Regions from separate parts of the Brevibacillus sp. IT-7CA2 genome, predicted to be linked through region 4. Evidence: riboswitches for the same ligand, from Rfam matches in the RefSeq annotation. Region 4 holds a riboswitch; each other region holds the start of a gene.
The links. Region 4 has a riboswitch for cobalamin ahead of metE (5-methyltetrahydropteroyltriglutamate--homocysteine S-methyltransferase). Riboswitches for the same ligand answer to the same signal wherever they lie in the genome.

Region 1 (4,973 bases), on a different contig from region 4:
GAAAACTCCTCTTCAATTGGAATATTTTATAAATTTTCAGTAGTATATCATCCAAAACTTGGCATGTAAAGTTGTTCTGATATCCAAAATATCTATTCTTCCCCGATTGTGTGTACGAATGACCGTGATCTCGTTTTGCAGCAATTACGCAAATCCTTTTTTGATTTTGGACTTCATATCACGATACAGCTCTCCGTATGTAATCGCATGCTCGATATGCGAATAGGAAAGTACGGAATCGCCATCCTTGCTCTCGCAGCACGCAAAGAACAAGCTTTCCATCAGATTGTGATTTTCGATGGAATTGGTAATATGGACGCAATCCTCAATCGAATCATGAGCGTCATGCTTGTAAAAAAGAAACGTCCCTTCCTTGAACGCCCCTTTTTTGTTGGCGTCTTTCCAAATGAGCATGCCCAAGGTAATAAAGTACCCTTCCTGGAAACGGATGACACCTGTAATAACAGAATTAATCGTGGTCGGAATGATCGCAATCGAGTCATTGAGCTGATTGACGTATTCATACAACACTTTATTGGATTCTCGAAGATCAGCGATTGGTACATGAAGAAGCTGCTTGTCTCTTAATTTTTCTACGAGTTGCTGAACACATAGCGTCTTATTCAAAGTTGAAATCACAACCTCATCACTTCTCCCATTGTAAGTAAGTGCCTTCTTTACGTTATTCGTGATGAATGGACATATCCCTACAAAATTCGCACAAATCTTCTTACCCGCGGTCAAGATTTGCTCTACCGTAAATATTACTTAGACCATTCCATGCAAAAAAGCCCTTCATGCCTTATGTGGCGAAAAGGGCTTTTTGGCGCAAATTTACGCCTTTCCTTTTAAATAATCATCTTTTATCTTCTTTTCCTGCTCGACGGTAGTCATCTCTTTCTCCAATACTTGATACATCAGTTCATCCTTTACATGACGAGAGATTCCTTTTTCCTGATGATTCGGGACCGATGTGCTAGTGACAGAGTCTTGTTCCATACTGTGTACCTCCATGGCTTTTTGGGGTTAGCTTACCCGAAAGCGCCCACTCCATTCACCAAACCCGCTGAACACTGAGCATTTTTCGCAGCTCGTCGACCGAACGTGGAATATTACCGCCAAGTTCCCGCTTCCACTGTTCAGGCAGGGCCTCCCACACATCAACGAGCAACGGCATACCCAGATGAAGACTCTCCAGCATAGTTCTATTTTCCAATGCCTCCTGCGGATCTCCCGCGAACACAAGCCTGCCTTCATCCATGATGCAAATCCATTCTGCCCATTCAAAGGCAATATCCATATCATGTGTCGCCATCAAAACAGTCGTTCCTTGCCGGTGAATGGCATCGAGCTCCCGCAACAAATTTTTTGTCTGATAGCGATCCAGATACGCAGTAGGCTCGTCCAACAGCAAAAGCTCAGGCTCCATGACCATGACCCCCGCGAGTGCCAGACGCCGTTTTTGTCCCAGGCTCAAATGATGAATCGGAGCTTCTGCCAGTTCTCTCAATCCGAATGCATCCAGCACCTTTTCTACCTTTGCCCGGATTACGTCCTCAGGCAGCTTCTGATTGCATAAACCGTAGGATATATCTTCCGCGACCGTGCTTGCGATCAGCTGATGCTCGGGATCTTGAAAGACCAAGCCTACCTTTTGTGTCATCTCTTGCAGTGCGGCTCGTTTGTAGACCAGCGGTTTCCCCTTCCACAGCACCTGTCCCTGCTGTGGCTCGATGATCCCGTTTCCATGCAAGAACAAGGTCGACTTCCCACAGCCATTTCGTCCCAAAAGGACACATTTTTTCCCCTCTGGAATCCATAAGGACAGCCCTGACAGGACGGGGCCCCGCCCTCCCGGATACGTGTACTGCAAATCGATGAACTCCAACAACCGTGATGTCATAACCACCAACCTCCTGTCCACCACTCAAGCAGTACCAGCAGCATACAGCCTGCTATTGATTCCCACTCATAGCGGCGCGAGCGAGCATGTGTATGAAACGAGAGCACCTGCATGCTCTCCCCGAAGCCTCTAGCCGCCATTCCTTTGTGCAAAGCTTCGTATTTGCGCATTGCTCTGACAAACAATTGCGCAACGAGAACCCCTGTATCCCGAAGTGTCGCGCGGAAGCCGCGATGACCTCCGCGAGAACGTTGGGCAATCCATAGCTGATGAGAAATCGTTACCAACACAAAAATAAACCGATACATGATCATTAATAAGTCAGTCACAAGGACAGGCATACGAAGCCGGCGAAGCACCTGCAAGATTTCAGCAAACGGCACGGTAAACAAAATGAAGGCAAAGCAAGATAAGCTCGCCATGGTACGCCAAAATAAAACCCAAACTTTACTAAATGATGACGTAGGCACATAGAGCACATACGAACCCAACTCCCATGCTGCCGCGACCTGGACGTGTACTTCTCCTGCTCTCGCCCCTTCTACCAATAGGGCAGGGAGCCCCGCCACGAAAAACGAGAGCGACACGATCATAAAGACACCATAGATACGGACAGGAATCCGGGCATACACCACTACCCATACCGTCATCCAAACAACGACGGCCATCTGCATCCATACATGTCCCACCAAGACGAGTAGTAACAATGCACTCGCCAGCAATAGCTTATGAGCTGGCGGCAGACGTTTCAGCCTGTTTTGATAAGAGAGAGAATCTAGTTGCAGCCCGTTCATTTTTTCCGTTTATCCAAACGACCTTTGTACAAGCCTACAGCGTAGCCAACCACTCCCGCTCCCAACGCCGCCTGTACCGCAAACAATAGACTCTCCGTCTCTCCCCCTGGTGGTTCTATCAGCGGTTGAAACCACGGCTCGTAATTCGGAGCAATTTCCTTGATCGCTTCCTCTGCCACGCCGTCTGCGCCGCCAAATTCCGAATCCTGCACCAGCAACAGCGGGACAATCGCGAGTACGATTACCCCCGAGAGTAAAAGCCAGTTCCATCCTTTTTTCACAGCGATTCCTCCCGTTTGAGCAAACGAAGCTGTGTAAGCTCTTTTGCGTTGTAAGATAACAACCAGTTCCAAACAAGGACGGTCAACAGACCTTCACTGATTGCGAGCGGTACTTGCGTGAATGCAAAAATTCCTGCAAATTTGGCAAACGAGGCCAACACTCCACCAGATTCAGCTGGAAATGCGAGTGCCAGTTGAATCGAAGTCACCACATAGGTAGCGAGGTCAGCCAAAGCAGCCGCCGCAAAAACAGCCAGACGTTGGCTTCCGTTGACCTTCATGATCATCCGATAGATTCCGAATGCCACTAGTGGTCCTACTACAGCCATGGATACAGCATTTGCCCCTAGTGTAGTCAAACCTCCATGTGCCAAAAGCAAGGCTTGAAACAAGAGCACCATGCTCCCTAACACAGACATCGCAAAAGGCCCAAACATAATGGCGCCAAGCCCCGTTCCAGTCGGGTGAGAGCTGCTGCCTGTAACCGAAGGGATTTTCAATGCAGATAAAACAAACGCAAACGCTCCAGCAACGCCAATAAGGAGCTTCATTTCGGGATGTTCTTTGACAATCTTGTTAATCGAGCGAATCCCAAGAATAAAAAATGGCAAGAAGACAGCCCACCAAAATAAGGCCCAGGATAATGGCAAATACCCTTCCATGATGTGCATCGCATGTCCTGTCTCTGGTTCATTGAGCAAAAAATACAGGACAAAGCCAGCGATCATCAGACAAGTTGATACGAGACGAGATCGATTCATGTTCATTCCTCCTTCACTGACTTTCGTTCTTTGCCTACAAACAAAAAAATCCCATCCATCAATGGACGAGATGTGCACACAAAACAACAGACTGACTATACAGCCTCATTGCCTCGTATTCACCGCTCCTTTCCGCGAAGGTTCTGTGGGTGTGGCTACTAGGTAGGTCTCCTGGCTTCCAGATCCATGCGCTCTTTGTCCTTCCCCATACAAAAATGAGTGGTTTCCTTCTCAAAGAGAGCTCCCTGGTTACAGTGGCGGGACCGCTCGGGACTTTCACCCGATTCCCTGTTACCCTTTATGCGTCACATAAAGGCACCTAACGCCGACAATATGAAATTGACAGACAATTCATGTTTGTCCACATCATTATACCGGATCACTACATAAATCGGAAGAATATAAGCAAAAACGCATAAGTCGATGACCCACTACAAACGGAGCCATCGACCTATGCGTACTTGTTCTATCTATTCTTTTGCGTCTACGCCAATTACTTCACTAATATGTTTAAAACCATCGCGCTGCATGAGCTTGAGCAGCTTTTTGTTAATTTGTTTGGCGATACCTGGGCCCTGATAAATCATCCCCGTATACACCTGAACGAGACTGGCTCCTGCTCGGATTTTCGCGTAGGCGTCTTCGCCGTTATAAATGCCTCCGACACCGATGATTGGTACCTTGTCTCCTACTTCTTGATAAATCTCCTTCACCCAAGCAGTGGAACGCTCCGTAAGAGGTCTTCCGCTCAAGCCACCAGCTTCCTCGGCAAATCGATGTCCGGAAACCGCCTCGCGTGACAGTGTCGTATTGGTAGCGATAATTCCGGAAATGCCTTCTTCAACAGCAGCGTGAACAACATCGCGCATGTGCTCATCCGACATGTCTGGTGCTACTTTCAGCAATATCGGTTTTTTCTTGATGGAACGCGCTTCCATTTCGGTCGCCTTTTCCCTTACTGCACGCACCAAATGACGCAAGCTCTCTGTTTCCTGCAAGTCACGCAGATTCGGGGTATTCGGAGAGCTGATGTTAATGACGAAATAGTGACCGTATGCATAGAGCATGTCCATACATTTGTTATAGTCGATGGCCGCCTCTTCATTCGGCGTTACTTTGTTTTTCCCAATGTTAATCCCAATCGGAACATCTGAGTATGCGTAACCGACCAAATGCTGGGAAGCCAAATACGCACCGTGATTGTTGAAGCCCATCCGGTTAATGACAGCTTGAT
Region 2 (4,973 bases), on a different contig from region 4:
AGGCCTGCCTGATGTACACCCCATAGCAGTAAACCGATGATCAAACCAACTGCGGGATACCAGTTGACGCTTTTTCTCCACGCATCCTCTGAAGGACGAAGCCACGGAACCGGAATACGCGTAAAAAACGAGATCGCGTGTAAAAATGCATTCATCCTTTGATCCTCCACGGTATCCCTGACAAAACCGCGTAGACGGCGTCCGCTTGTCGCGCACTTCTCTGATTGACATCGCCCAGCACATCCGCGAACCATCTGCCCAAACGACTCAAGGCTACACCGCCCAATCCGACCTCGCTTGTAACAGCAATGACTCTTTGCGGGGAATTCTGAACGAGGAACAGCCATGCCTCTGCCTCCTGCAACAGGGCTTGCGTGTGTGAAGGACTTCTCCATTCCGACTCATCCACGCTCATCAACCGATTACTCACCCAGGTGGACAGACAATCGATCAACACCACATCATACTGCTCACTAAATGCTTGGTAATCGGTTAAGCGCTCTCCTACCTCCACACAGCCCCATTCCAACGGACGACGTGCCTGATGCAGCTCGATTCTCTGCTTCATTTCATCATCCCAGGCCTTGCCTGTCGCCACGTACAGGACTCGACTGCTCAACGTCATCGCAAGCTCTTCCGCGTAGCGGCTTTTTCCTGAACGGACACCGCCTGTTACCAGCACCAAGCTCATCGCTGTTCACTTCCTTCCGCATGGACCTCGCGAAGCGCTGCCAGAAGTCGTTCATTTTCCTCTCGTCCACGCACTGCGATTCTCACATCATGTGCCGTCAAACCGGGATACATCGCACAGTTGCGGATCAGAACGCCTTTTTTGCCGAGCCGTGCCTGCAATTGTTCAGCTGGCAATCCTTCTGGCGATCGCAGCAACAAAAAGTTTGCCTCCCCCGGCCATACCTGCCAGCCCAACTCACTACGGATGCAATCAGTCAAATACGCACGTTCTGCTTTTATGAGCCTGCGCGTCTGTTCCTCGTATGCCTGCTCCTGCAAGCACAGTTCTCCAGCTAAAAGGGCTAGTGCATTCACGCTCCAGCTCACTTGCTTCTGGCGCATCTTCGCAATGACATCTGGATGCGCAATCGCATAACCCAGGCGCAATCCCGGGATCGCGTACATTTTCGTCATCGAACGCATCAAAATCACACGGGGAAAGCGCTCCAGTTGCGTTGCCAATGTATACTGCCGCTCTTCCTCCACAAAATCGAGAAAAGCCTCATCCACGATGAGCCACGTATTGGTCTCTTTCGTCCATTCCGCCATTTGACGCAGCTCATCCGGTTGATACAGGATTCCGGTCGGATTGTTTGGCGACCCGACAAATACGAGATCAGACTGCGTAAAAAGAGTGTGCAGCTCTACAGGATCGGGCTTGTACCCGTTCGCCTCCTTCCCGAAGCAGCCAATGACATGGGCACCATACTGCTCGGAAAGTTGCGCGTATTCCGAAAAGCAAGGATATACCACACCAACCGTTTGCGGCGAAAGACCGAGAATGGCCAATGCCATTGCCTCTGCTGCACCATTGGCAGGCAGCAACCATTCCTCCGGCACTTGCAGCCGTTTTGCCAGTGCATGACGAAACACACGATGTCCAGGGTCTGGGTAATGCGCTACAGCAGCTAACGAAGCCAGCAGCATCTCACGAACGCTTGCTGGCATCCCCAGCGGATTAATATTGGCACTGTAATCCAGAAACTGCCCTGGCTCTCGACCAAAACGCTGCGCTGCGCTCAGCAAGTCTCCACCATGACCGTACGTTTCTATTACACCTGCGCTTGTCAAAACTCTACCCCCAGCACAGCTGGAATCCCTTCATCGTAGTAATGCTTGATTGGCTTCATCTCTGTCACCAAATCTGCGATGTCCAAAATCTCCTGCTTTGCTGCCCGTCCCGTAATCACGAGGTGGATATGATTTGGCCTGTTTTGAATCGCTTCCAAGACATCGGACAATGGCAACACATCGTCAATCGGGAAGCGGTCAATCGCCAATGCATTATTCAGCTCATCCAGAATGACGACATCGTACGCTCCGGAAGAGAGCTTTTCGCTCGCAAACGCCCAAGCTTCTTTCAATGCCTGACGATGCTCCTCCGGTGTCTTCGTCCATGTGAAGCCAACGCCCTTTTGCACAATTTCAATGCCCAATTTATCGAAAACAATCTTTTCTCCGTAAGTACGCTCCGGCGACTTGATGAATTGAACCATCAGCACCTTTTTTCCGCGCCCTGTCGCCCGCACAGCCAATCCGACTGCTGCCGTCGTTTTTCCTTTGCCGTCTCCTGTGTAAACGAGGGTCAAGCCCCTCTTCTTATCGTTTTTCTCCATCGTGACCACCTCAAAAAGTGACGTATTTAACTCCGCTGTTTCCTCCAAATACTTTCCGAAGCCAACAAAAAAAGCGCTCTGTTTCCCCCAGTACGTAAGGAAAAACAAAGCGCGGATAGCTGAAAGCAACAATCCTCACCTCTTCCTTTGACCCGAAGGAAATCAGTGTAAACATAAAAACAGGCAGGTCTCCTGGCTCGAGGATCATCGCTCTTCTTCTCCTTCCCGCTCCCGGATGGGCAGTGGATGGCATGGTGCCTTGAAGAACAGCTACTCTCTTACAGTGGCGGGACCGCGTTGGCTTTTCACCAAACTTCCCTTTTAACCTTGCTCCTGCGAATCGGTTTCGCAAAAACAAGGACCTGTTTCTCTTCCATATGTAAATGTCATTCGTTTCGTTGACAAGCACTTGCTTTAATAATAGCAAAAGCTACCGAGGATTCAAGCAAAAGCTGCCGATTCGTCGCAGGTGTCAATTGGCAGAAAATTCGAGATAATTATCATTTACTTACTTGACGTTTTTCGTTACCCTATTGGCAAAACAATCGAAAGTGGTGTGCAGTCATGCTATTTCCTCCGATTCCAAAAATACCAGACATGGTCCTCCCCAGCCCACTGCCGATCAATGAATGTGGCGAACCGATGATCCCACTCTCTTCCCTTTGTGAACAAATCACAGTCTATCCAGCCTACTACCACGAGGGCTATGCCGGAACACAGCCAGAAGCCTTTTTGCGAGAAGGGGCAGCACGCAAGCTCGCCACAGCAGTCGCGCAACTGCCTGTTGGCTACAAGCTCGTCGTGTTGGACGGCTGGCGCTCGTTCGAGGTACAGGCATCCTTGTATGAACGTTTCCGTGAAGCCTTGCTTTCACAAGGCTGGCAGGAAGGACCCGCGCTCACCGATGAATTGAGCAAATTCGTCGCTTATCCAACAACAGACCTCTCCAAGCCGTCCCCTCACCTATCCGGTGGCGCAGTCGATCTGACTATCGCAGGACCTGATGGCTGGTTGGAGATGGGGACAGCCTTCGATGATTTCAGTGTAAGGGCTGCAACTCGCCATTATGAAGAACTCGTACAGCCTACACAAAAAGACATCGAGATTCGAGACAATCGCCGACTGCTCTATCATTTGATGACCGCCGCCGGATTCGTCAACTATCCGAAAGAATGGTGGCATTTCGAGTATGGGACGCGCACCTGGGGACAAAAAACGCAGCAGGAGCCGATCTATGGCGGGGTTTTGTCGATGTAAGAAATAACGTCCATGAAAAAGACCGTCAGTGCATTCTGCCTGACGGTCTTGCTTATTCCTTTATGAAACAATCACTGCATAAAATCTGCCATGATGATCTCCGTATCAAACGGCGTAATTCCTTCCTCTAAGGAAAATACCGTATCTGCCTCCTCAGCTTGATCAGTCAGCGTCCCTCTCGCCTGTGCATGAAGCATGAACAACTCATGCAGGGTAGGCTTCACCAACGAGGTGATCGCTCTTCCCATCAGCTCCACCCCTCCGGCATTGGACTCCACATTGTTGGCAAACCGCGGATCGGAATTCAAGGCGATATCCGTCCAAATCACTTTTCTTTCCACGAGATCCAGAATGACCGGGATACAAATCCGCGTGTTTGCGGCGAGGTCAATCTTGTCCTGTACCGTCTGCGGCTCGAAAATTTCCCCTGTCTGTGGCGCCGAACGAATCATCCAGCCAGCGAAGCATTCAGGCAAATCGCAATATGGCTGACTCGTAAACGAATACAGGTTCATGACGACATATCGACCGCCATAGCGGATGACAGAATCCATGTCGATGTCGATGAATTCGCACGCGCCTTTGGGAGCCTCCACAATATCCCCGCTATGGCACGCTTGATACTTGTCGGAACGCAGATTGGTATAGGAAATATGCTCCATGTATTTCCAGTCTTCATTATAGAGCACGGCAGACAAATCGATATCGACTCTGCCTGTAGGGACATCGTTAACGATCCCTTCCCTCCACCACAGGAAAAAGCGAATCGTTCCTCCATCCGGGATCGATAGCCGGGAGCCACGTGCAATCGTGCGTAGTGCTTTGCTGGCGGATCGCATCGAAAACGGAACGAGATGCTCCTGCAGCCGCGGGTCGATATAGACGTTACCCAGCGACGGCAATTGGCCAAAACGGTTCAACAAGGATGTCCGGCAAATATCCGCTGCCTTCTGTCTGATGTCCTCTTGCAGCCCTGGCACTCGGTTTTCGATTGCCTGTACTTTCGCCACTTGCCCTTTCGGAAAAAAGGTCCGCCATTCCCCGTAGCTATCCCGTTTGTTGAAGTGATTCATGACTTGCAAAAGAACTGGAGTCGATACACCATCCGCAATTTTCTCGAAGGCAGAAAGGACTGGACTCCCCTGCTCCGTCAAACGCAATAAATGATCCAGACGACGGGCAAATTCCCCTGGACGCTGTTCAAGCAGCTTGATCGCCGTATTCACATCCGCACGGACCAGCGCCTGCTCTACTTGGCTATTGAACGTCTCGATCTTGTGATTGTTGCGCACAATATCGAATGCTTCTGCCGCTTTCGGATAGCGATCCTTATATTCAAACGGATGCAAGATTTCCCCGAGACGAATC
Region 3 (4,973 bases), 720 kb from region 4:
TGACGAGCGCCAGGGAGAAGCGGGAAGTCTTTTACGAGCTCATCCCACCGAGGCGTATCTGGGAGAATAACCGTCCCTTTGCCGAATAGGCGCATGATGAGAGGGGGGCCTTCAAACGCACAGAACATAAGAGTTATCCTGCCATTTTCCTGGAGATGAGCGCTGGTTTCGTTTCCACTTCCAGTCAGGTCCAAATAGGCGACCTCGGTAGGCGATAATATGCGAAAAGAATCGTACCCTTTCGGTGAAAGATTCACGTGACCATCTGTGTCCATAGGAGCAGAGGCAACAAAAAACATCTGTTGCTTCTTGATGAACGCCTCATGCTCAGGTCGTAATTCAGAAAAAAGCTTCCCCATTTTCGCACTCCTCCAGATAATGGAATTGTTTTTGCTGCCCTCATATTATCATGAAAATATGAAGATTTTGTGTTATGCATTCCCAATCCGTCCCAAATAGATGGTAAAGTGTAAATATTCACGCATCACAATAACTACACGAGACTTTTGAAAAGGAGGAGTATTTACATGCAAGCAACAGAGCCAATTTATTTAGGGAAACGCATCCATTTAATAGACGGTTTCGATATGGGCTGGGCAGAACGTACAGGGACGTATGTGATCGCGGAAGAGGAGCTCACATTGGTAGAAACAGGGCCAAGCCCCTCCGTCCCATACATCAAGGCCGGTCTCGCCAAGCTCGGTTATACACCGGAACAAGTAAAATACATCATCGTGACGCACATACACTTGGATCATGCAGGAGGAGTAGGACTGTTTCTGAAGGATTGTCCGAACGCAAAGGTCGTCGTCCACCCGAAAGGTGCACGTCATCTCGTAGATCCGAGCCGACTGATCGCAGGGGCGAGAGCGGTGTATCATGATGATTTTGATCGATTGTTTGATCCGATTGAGGCGGTTCTCGAGGAGCGGATTTTGATTCGCGGGGACGGGGATACACTAAAGATCGGAGAGAATTGCGTGTTGGAGTTTCTGGATTCGCCAGGGCATGCCAATCATCACTTCAGCATCTACGATCCAGTAAGCCGTGGCATGTTCACAGGTGATACCGCAGGTGTACTCTATCCACAGCTTAAAAAGGATGGCATACACCTCGTGCTTCCATCTACTTCGCCGAATCAGTTTGACCCGGATGCCATGTTAGCGTCTCTAAGCCGTTTTGAAGCGCGGAAGCTAAGTCGCATTTACTTTGGTCATTTTGGGATGTCAGAGCAGGTAGACGACGTGTACCGCCAAATACGTGAGTGGCTCCCCGTGTTTGTGGCGGAAGGAGAATCAACGATTGCTGCCGGGCAAACCTATGACGAACTGTCTCGTAAGTTATTTGAACGAGTCTCGGATCATCTACAGTCACAAGGCATCAGTGGTGACCACGAAGTTTTCGAGGTACTCAAGCTCGATTTACAAGTATGCTCCATGGGCATTCTAGATTGTTTGCACAAACGAGGGTAATAGCCTGCCAAAAGCTTTACATTTGCCTGAACCTTTTGTTCAGGCGTTTTTCATTTTTAGGAGGCAAGAAAGTATTGGCTTATGTGTTTGTCATTCTTTTTTCATCCAAGGAATGCTATGATGTAGGGTGAGTCATGGACTGTGACAATTTCAAACGTAACAACAAATAGGTGCCTCGTCTTTTTAACAAAAAGATCGGGTGAAAAGGGAAGTCGGTGAAAATCCGACGCGGTCCCGCCACTGTAAATCGGCTCGTTCCTCAGCCGTAAGCCAGGAGACCTGCCTGTTTGTTTTAGTGCCTGTTGCCTTCGCGGAAAGGATCGGCCTATTTCAGGAAACAGACCGTCCTGTCTGTTTGCCCCTGAGGTGCCGACCCTTTGATTTCCGAATGGAAGCAAGGGTCGATTTTTTTATTGGAAGGTACAGTCAATCAGACATGCAGAAAGGAAGTTCTACATATGAAACGTTCATTGCAATTTATGATCCCACTACTAGTTGCGGCGAGCCTCGCAGGTTGTGCCGGTAACGATAACGGCCAACCAGCACCAGGTGGACAAACAAGCGCACCGCAGACAGCACCGCAAGAGAATGCGGCCGAGCAGCCTGCAAAACAAACAACGTATCCGTTGACAGTTACGGATGCGACAGGAAAAGAAGTAACCTTTGCAAAAGCTCCTGAGCGAATCGTCTCGACATCACCTGCCGAGACAGAAATTTTGTTCGCATTAGGCTTGGAAGATCGGATTGTAGCTGTCTCAGACTATGATGATTATCCAGATGCTGCGAAGGCAAAGCCGAAAATTGGCGGAGTCGTCAAACCAAATGAAGAAGCGATTCTCGCTCAAACGCCGGATATGGTCGTTGGTGGGATTTCGATGGAAAAGCCAGTGGCTGACAAGCTCAAATCTCTCGGAATGCCAGTCTATATTACCCATCCGACAAAGATGGACGACATCCTAAACAATGTTTTGGCGATGGGCGTTATCACCAACACACAGGAGCAAGCTGAAAAAGTCGTCGCGCAAATGAAGAAGGATATCGCGTACGTTCAAGAAGCAGTGAAAAATGTAAAACCGGAAGAGAAGAAAAAGGTATACCTGGAATTTTCCCCAGGCTGGACAGTCGGAAAAGGCGAATTCATGGACGAACTCATCACACTGGCTGGGGCGACAAACATTGCCTCCGACACCGAAGGATGGAATCCGATCAGTGAAGAAAAGATTTTGCAAAACGACCCAGACGTCATTTTGTATGCGAGCGGAATTACCGATGAAAAGACAGGCGTCAAACTGGAGGATATGATCGCCAAGCGTAATGGCTGGGATAAAATGAAGGCGATTCGTGAAAAACAAATCTTTGGCATGGACCAAAATATTTTGTCCCGTCCTGGTCCGCGTATTACACAAGGCTTGATCGAAGTAGCCAAGGCGATTTACCCTGATTTGGTGAAATAAAATGAAGAAACGATTGTTCATATGGGGAGGAGTCAGCTGTCTCGTCCTTTTGGCATCAATAGTCATCAGCATCTCGATGGGAGCGGCACACCTCCCCATTTCGCAAGTATGGCTCATCCTGCTCCATCAAATCCCTGGCTTGTCTGAGTGGATCACCGTAACGTGGCCGGAGTCATCTGAGCAAATTGTCATGAAGGTTCGTTTTCCACGCGTTGTATTGGCTGTCTTGATTGGGGCCTGCTTGTCACTTGCAGGAGCGGGCTTTCAGGGAGTTTTGCGCAATCCGCTCGCCGATCCGTTTACGATGGGCGTGGCATCCGGTTCTGCTGTCGGAGCAGCTTTCTTGATCCTTTTTGGCTTGCAAATCAGCTTTTTGGGTGCATGGAGCACGCCTGTCGTCGCTTTTCTTACAGGACTGCTCAGTCTATGGATCGTCCTCGGACTCGCGAACACGCAAGGAAAGCTGCAAACGGAGAGCCTGATTTTGTCTGGGGTAGTGGTGCAGGCTTTTCTCGGCTCTCTCGTTTCATTTATGGTGTCGCTATCCGACCAGACGGTGAATGAGATCGTGTTCTGGCTTATGGGCAGCCTGTCATTTCGCGGCTGGGCCTTTACGTACGTCTTGATTCCTTACTTGGTCATCGGAGGCATGGTGCTCGTTAGCTATGCGCGTTCCCTAAACCTATTTGCGTTGGGGGAGCGGCAGGCTGCGCATCTCGGCGTCCATGTGGATCGAACGAAGCTGGTGGTTCTAGTCGTCTCGACTCTCCTGACTGCAGCGGCGGTTTCTATCGCGGGAATTATCGGGTTCGTTGGCCTGGTGGTACCGCATCTCGTCCGAATGCTGGTTGGTCCTGACCATCGTATTTTACTTCCGATGGCTGCGATCTGCGGTGGTATTTATGTGCTGTGGGCCGACACTCTTGCCAGAATGCTGCTGAGTCCAACGGAAATCCCGCTCGGTGTCGTGACAGCATTTCTGGGAGCACCGTTTTTCGCCTATTTATTGAAGCAAAATAAACGCTTTAGGAAGAGGTAACGTAAGTAATGATCAATGTGCGCAACTTACAAAAATCGTATCAAGATACGCCTGTTTTGCACGGCATCGATTTTTGCGTGGACAAGGGAGAATTTTTTGGCATCATCGGACCGAATGGAAGCGGTAAATCCACCTTGCTGAAAATGATTTCAGGTGTCATCAAGGCAGATGCAGGAGACATTTTGCTTCAAGAGAAAAAGCTTCATTCATATCCACGCAAAGAGCTTGCCAAAATACTGGCTGTTTTGGAGCAAGAGGGTCTGCCGCCAGTCGGTTTTCGTGTCCGAGAGGTGTTGGAGATGGGGCGCTTTCCTTACCAAAATTGGCTAGGGGAAGAGAAGCAGGATGTCGCATCGCTCATTGATGAAATCGTTCAGATGCTCGGTCTTGAACATTTGGAAGAGCGCACACTGGATCAGTTGAGTGGTGGAGAAAAGCAGCGCGTAGCTTTAGGGAAGGCATTAATCCAAAGACCTCAGGTGCTGTTGCTCGATGAACCCACGACTTACCTCGATATCGGGTACCAGATTCAACTCATGGACATCGTGAGAAAATGGCAAAAGACGACGCAGGTGACGGTCATTGCTGTGCTGCACGATCTGAATCTGGCCTCCCTATACTGCGATCGTATTTTGATGCTGCATAAAGGAAAGCAGATAAGCGTTGGCGCTCCAAAAGACATCTTGCAAAGTGACAGGATAGAGGCTGTATACGGAACCAGACCGATTGTCATGGAGCATCCTGTCCATCATTTGCCACAAATTATTTTGCAATCGCAAGTATAAGAGGTTGTTTAAGGAGACAGAAGCATGATCGTACTCATTACAGGCGGAGCACGCAGCGGAAAAAGCACGTTTGCCGAAAAATACGCGGCTCATTTGGGCTCCTCGGGTGTTTACATCGCGACCGCACCAATCACTGATGAGGAAATGGAAGAGCGGATCCTGCACCATCGAGACCGCCGCTTGCAGTCCAATTTTCCTTGGCAAACGATCGAGGAGCCGTACG
Region 4 (4,973 bases):
TTCAGAATGGTTGCTGGGCCAGTTAACATACCCTTCATTGGTTTGGCGGTCAATGATTTTGCATACACACTTTCTTTGACCGTCATCGGTGCTACAAACTCCACATCTCCGTAAATAATAGGTGGCTTCACGCAGCGCGAGCCATATGACTGCACCCAACCGTTTTTCGTGAACAAAAAGCCATCGAGCTTTTCGCCAAAATACTCAACCATATCTGTTCGTTCGAACTCCCCATGAACGAGGACGTCCAGACCGAGCTCTTCTTGTATCTCTATCCATTCCTTGATTTGCGCCTGAATGAAAGCATCGTATTGTTCCACTGTCCAGTTACCTTTTTTAAACTGCTGTCGGGCTTGGCGAACCTCAGCTGTCTGCGGGAAGCTTCCGATTGTAGTAGTTGGCAACAGTGGCAACTTCCACGTATTTTGTTGAATCTCTCGACGTTCGAGATAAGGAACACTTCTTTCAAGTTTTGCAGCAGCTATTTGACGTAAAGCATTCTGCACTTCTCGACGATTCCTCGCTGGAGATAATGCCAGCTTCAGCAAGTCCGCTTCATTTTGGGCGATCTCTTTCGAAATGACATACTTACCGTATCGGAGTCCTTGGACTAAGAGCTGTACTTCCCCAAGTTTTTCGTCGGCAAACGCCAATGCAGGCATGACTTCCTCTGGCAAGTCGCTCTCTGCTTCAACCGTTACAGGTACATGCAACAAACTACTGGACGGCTGCAGCCACAGCTTTTCGAGTGGAACGATCTCGGAAATTTCTTTGACCAGCTCCCACTTCTCCTCAACGGACGCACGCCATATGTTTCGACCGTCGATGATTCCCGCTCCGAGAATCTTGTCTGCTGGAAACCCGTGTTTTTTCAGATTGGTCAGATTGCGCTTCGCTCCGTGTACAAAATCAAGACCAATTCCTTTTACCGGTAAGGGAATCAGCTCCTCGTACCAATCCACCGCTTCAAAATAGGTTTGCAGCATGCACTGTAGATGTGGTAGTGCTTGACCGATTTGTGCATAGATACGTTTGATGATGGCGCGATCATGCTCCGATACATCCAGTACAAATGCAGGCTCATCGATTTGCACCCATTCCACGCCGTGCAGCTCCAACTCGCGGAGAACGTCTATGTAAAGCGGAACGAGTTGATCCACGACGATTTCAAATTCGTTTTTCTCATATCCTTTGGACAATTTGACAAACGTATACGGGCCTACAATGACGGGCTTTCCGATGATGCCAAACTTTTCTTTAGCCTCCAAGTATGCCTGGAGAGGCTTGTTCTCGGTTATGGCTGGTTGTCGTGCACCAAACTCCGGGACGATATAATGGTAGTTCGTGTTAAACCATTTCGTCATTTCGCTGGCGACAGCTTCCTTCGAACCACGAGCCATGGCGAAGTATGTGGCTAATGAAACCGGGCCTCCCTCGTATTCATAACGCTTGGGGACCATCCCAAACATCACAGCCATATCCAGCATGTGATCGTAGTACGTAAAGTCACCCACAGGGATCAGCTCGACCCCTTTTTCCTGCTGACGCAACAGGTTATGGTGACGGATTTGCTCCATTTGCTGTACCAGGCTTGCCTCATCGATGGTGCCTGCCCAAAATGCTTCCAATGCCTTTTTCCACTCGCGGTTCTTCCCGATCCGTGGATATCCCAAATTGCTGCTTTTCATGAGCTTCCTCTCCATTCTTTATTCGATCTTGACTTGAATCCGCCCAATAAAAAAGGCATCTCCAACGATCAAAAAGAACGTTAGAAATGCCAAATAAGCACTGAGATCACAGCATCCTAACACCTCCCTATCTCCCGTAGGTTAAGCAGTGTCGTCGAAACAGGCAGGTCTCCTGACTTTGGGATCATCATCTGCACATGCCTTCCCAATCCGTTTGGATCAGTGGCTGATAAATGTGCCGACTCCCCTCATACAGTGGCGGGACCGTGTCGGATTCTCACCGACTTCCCTTTTCATCTTTGGTTGATCTTGATAACCAAAGAACCTGTTCCCACTCTTATGAAATTATCGTGGTTCTGTGAAGTGCCCCAGTAAACGAGCAGGGCAGCATACTGTTCATACAGTAACACAGAATCCATTTTTTGTCATACTAAAATGTAAAATCATCATCGGTCAACGGCTCTACGTTTAGCGTGCGGACATAACCATTTCCTTTTTTCGAGAAGAAGTCATGCTGCTTCGTCTGCGTGCGAATGCCATTCAGCACGATCGGGTTCACTTCTTCCTCCGGGAATAGCGGGTCCAGCCCCAGATTCATCAAAGCCTTGTTCGCGTTATAGCGCACGTACACATGAACCTCTTCAGCCAATCCGATTTCCGTATACAACGAAGTCGTATAGGCCTCTTCATTTTCTTGCAGCTCATGCAAAAGGGCATACAGCTCCTCTTTTGCTGCGGTCTGCTCGACCACACTTAGGCCTTGATAGACTTCTTGCGCGAGAACGCCGACATAGAGTCCGTGGATGCTCTCGTCGCGAACAATCAGATCGATAATTTCCCCGCTGCTTGTCATCTTGCCTTGACCCGCTAAATAGAGCGGATAGAAGAAGCCGCTGTAAAACAGATAGCTTTCCAGGAAGACGGACGCTACCATCGCCATGTACAAGTCTTTCGGTTTCTCAATTTCTTGATAGCGTTTCGAGATGAGGGCCGCTTTCTTTTGCAGATGTGGATTGTTTTCTACCCACGAAAAAATACCGTCAATCTCTTCAGTCGATGCCAGCGTTGTAAAAATACTGCTGTACGATTTGGCATGGATTTGCTCCATCATGCCCATGAAGGCGAGAACCGCTTTTCTTTGCAGTCCATCGACATGCTCCATGATCTTCGGCATCCCTACTCCACCCTGAACCGTATCCAGCAAGGTGAGACCGCCCAATACTTTTTTATATGTGTCGCGTTCAGTCGCACTGAGCTCCATCCAGGACATCTTGTCATCTGACAGTGGAATCTCATCATCCGTCCAGAACTGCATGATGTTTTGATTCCAAAACGTCATCGTAAAATCGTCGTCCGGCCTGTTCCAATTGACTGCTTTCATATGGCGTTCCTCTTCTCTTTTTGCTTGATGCTTTTCCATTTATAAATCGAGTTCACTAAACAGCGCAGCTAATGCACTCTTCTACAGTCAAATGCTTCGTACGCGTATAGTAGAGTGACTTCAGACCTTTTTTCGCTGCGTAAATGTAATAGCGAGCCAGTTCTCTGGTTGAAATATTGCTGTTCACGTGCAGCACAGTCGAAATTCCTTGGTCGATGTGCTCTTGAATTTCGGCAATCAGATCAATCACTTTGAATTGATCGATCACATACGCCGATTTGTAGTAAAAATAGTTTTCCTGCGACAAGTACGGCATTGGGTAATACGTCGTCGAGTTGGCATATGTTCTCGTTTCGATATGCTCAACGATTGGCATCACGCTAGAAGTCGCATTCTGAATGTAGGAAATGCTCTGTGTCGGTGCAATCGCCAAACGGTACGCATGGTAAACGCCATGCTTTTGCACCTTTTGCTGTAGTTTTGCCCAATCCTCTGGCGTCGGAATGTGCATTCCTTCAAAGAGAAGCTTTGCTTTTTCCGTCCGCGGGCTGTAATCGTTCGTCAAGTACTTGTTAAAATAAGTCCCTTTTGCATATTCCGATTGTTCAAAGCCCAAGAAGGTATTGCCTGTTTCCTTGGCGATTTCCATGCTTTTTTCCAAGGAGTAGAAGTTCATCATCATGAAAAACGTACGAGCGAAATCCTTGGCTTCTTCACTTTCGTAAGCGATTCTGTTCTTTGCCAGATAACCGTTCAGGTTCATCGCACCGAGCCCTACTGAGTGCAGCTCACGGTTTGCCTTTTGAACGCCTGGAGCGTTTTCTACACGCGTCATGTCACTCACGGCTGTAATGGCTTCGATTCCTTCGTGGACGGATTCACGGATCATTTTGCGCTCCATCACGTTGACGATATTGAGCGATGCCAGATTGCAGCTAATATCGCGACGGATGATATCCATCTCTCCGTAATTACTAATCGTCGAAGTCTCCTGCAGCTGGAAGATTTCCGTGCACAGGTTGGACATTTTCACTGAACCAAGATCTTTCAGTGCATGGTTGTTGTTCGCATTCGTTTTGTTCATGATGTACGGATAGCCCGATTCCATTTGAATCATCGCGATTTTGGTCAACATCTCGCGTGCGCTCATGACGGTCTTTTTCTTGATGCGATCGTTTGCCAAGAGCTCCTCGTACATGTCATCGAGGTCCATATCATCCAGATGCACGCCATATTCTTTGTACACGGAGTACGGAGCAAACACAGTCAATGGCTTGTTTTCTTCAGCCAGCTTGTAGAACACGTTTGGTACGATCAGGCCGATGGACAACGTTTTGATGCGTGCTTTTTCATCCGCATTAATCTTTTTGCAATCGAGAAACTCGTTGATATCCCAGCCGAAGATGTTGTAGTACGCTGCACCTGAGCCTTTGCGTTGCCCCATTTGATCCGCGTAGGAAAACGCATCTTCCAACAGCTTGAGAACTGGCATGACACCTTTTGCTGCGCCCTCGACGCCTTTGATCGGCTCTCCTCGTCCACGGAGCTTGGACAAGTTCACGGCCACACCGCCGCCAATTTTAGATAGCTGCATACATGTTCCCAAAATAAAGTTGATGGAGTTCAGTGAATCATCCATTTCAAGCAAGAAGCAGGAGACCATTTCTCCACGGCGGCTTTTGCCTGCGTTCAGGAAGGTTGGTGTCGCTGGTTGCAAGCGTTGATCCATCATGGATACTGTTAAACGCTTGGCGAGCTCAAAGTCACCTTGTCCAAGGGACAGTGCCACAACGGCCACCCGGTCTGGATACTGCTCTAAGTACATCGATTTATCGTTCGTTTTCAAGGCGTAATCTTTATAAAATTTGGAGATAGCCATGTACGAAGCAAATTGAAAATCAGCG

Region 1: linked by a shared signal. The riboswitch ahead of ACM6JA_RS21630 (energy-coupling factor ABC transporter permease) and the one ahead of metE (5-methyltetrahydropteroyltriglutamate--homocysteine S-methyltransferase) in region 4 are both predicted to bind cobalamin.
Region 2: linked by a shared signal. The riboswitch ahead of cobO (cob(I)yrinic acid a,c-diamide adenosyltransferase) and the one ahead of metE (5-methyltetrahydropteroyltriglutamate--homocysteine S-methyltransferase) in region 4 are both predicted to bind cobalamin.
Region 3: linked by a shared signal. The riboswitch ahead of ACM6JA_RS10135 (ABC transporter substrate-binding protein) and the one ahead of metE (5-methyltetrahydropteroyltriglutamate--homocysteine S-methyltransferase) in region 4 are both predicted to bind cobalamin.

The regions. Positions count from the first base shown of each region.
Region 1 is NZ_CATKQT010000044.1:414,578-419,550, reverse strand. Features, by position in the region: gene ACM6JA_RS21655 (hypothetical protein) at 145-639, opposite strand; gene ACM6JA_RS21650 (hypothetical protein) at 835-999, opposite strand; gene ACM6JA_RS21645 (energy-coupling factor ABC transporter ATP-binding protein) at 1,055-1,903, opposite strand; gene cbiQ (cobalt ECF transporter T component CbiQ) at 1,900-2,697, opposite strand; gene ACM6JA_RS21635 (energy-coupling factor ABC transporter substrate-binding protein) at 2,694-2,978, opposite strand; gene ACM6JA_RS21630 (energy-coupling factor ABC transporter permease) at 2,975-3,739, opposite strand; cobalamin riboswitch at 3,883-4,077, opposite strand; gene ACM6JA_RS21625 (quinone-dependent dihydroorotate dehydrogenase) at 4,210-4,973, opposite strand, start outside.
Region 2 is NZ_CATKQT010000033.1:202,885-207,857, reverse strand. Features, by position in the region: gene cobS (adenosylcobinamide-GDP ribazoletransferase) at 1-155, opposite strand, end outside; gene cobU (bifunctional adenosylcobinamide kinase/adenosylcobinamide-phosphate guanylyltransferase) at 152-691, opposite strand; gene cobD (threonine-phosphate decarboxylase CobD) at 688-1,803, opposite strand; gene cobO (cob(I)yrinic acid a,c-diamide adenosyltransferase) at 1,800-2,348, opposite strand; gene ACM6JA_RS17625 (hypothetical protein) at 2,359-2,556, opposite strand; cobalamin riboswitch at 2,513-2,729, opposite strand; gene ACM6JA_RS17620 (M15 family metallopeptidase) at 2,913-3,605, shown strand; gene ACM6JA_RS17615 (TerD family protein) at 3,677-4,973, opposite strand, start outside.
Region 3 is NZ_CATKQT010000011.1:738,562-743,534, reverse strand. Features, by position in the region: gene ACM6JA_RS10145 (pyridoxamine 5'-phosphate oxidase family protein) at 1-359, opposite strand, end outside; gene ACM6JA_RS10140 (MBL fold metallo-hydrolase) at 528-1,472, shown strand; cobalamin riboswitch at 1,624-1,774, shown strand; gene ACM6JA_RS10135 (ABC transporter substrate-binding protein) at 1,931-2,926, shown strand; gene ACM6JA_RS10130 (FecCD family ABC transporter permease) at 2,928-3,965, shown strand; gene ACM6JA_RS10125 (heme ABC transporter ATP-binding protein) at 3,974-4,750, shown strand; gene cobU (bifunctional adenosylcobinamide kinase/adenosylcobinamide-phosphate guanylyltransferase) at 4,775-4,973, shown strand, end outside.
Region 4 is NZ_CATKQT010000011.1:14,565-19,537, forward strand. Features, by position in the region: gene metE (5-methyltetrahydropteroyltriglutamate--homocysteine S-methyltransferase) at 1-1,688, opposite strand, end outside; cobalamin riboswitch at 1,833-2,032, opposite strand; gene nrdF (class 1b ribonucleoside-diphosphate reductase subunit beta) at 2,119-3,069, opposite strand; gene nrdE (class 1b ribonucleoside-diphosphate reductase subunit alpha) at 3,125-4,973, opposite strand, start outside.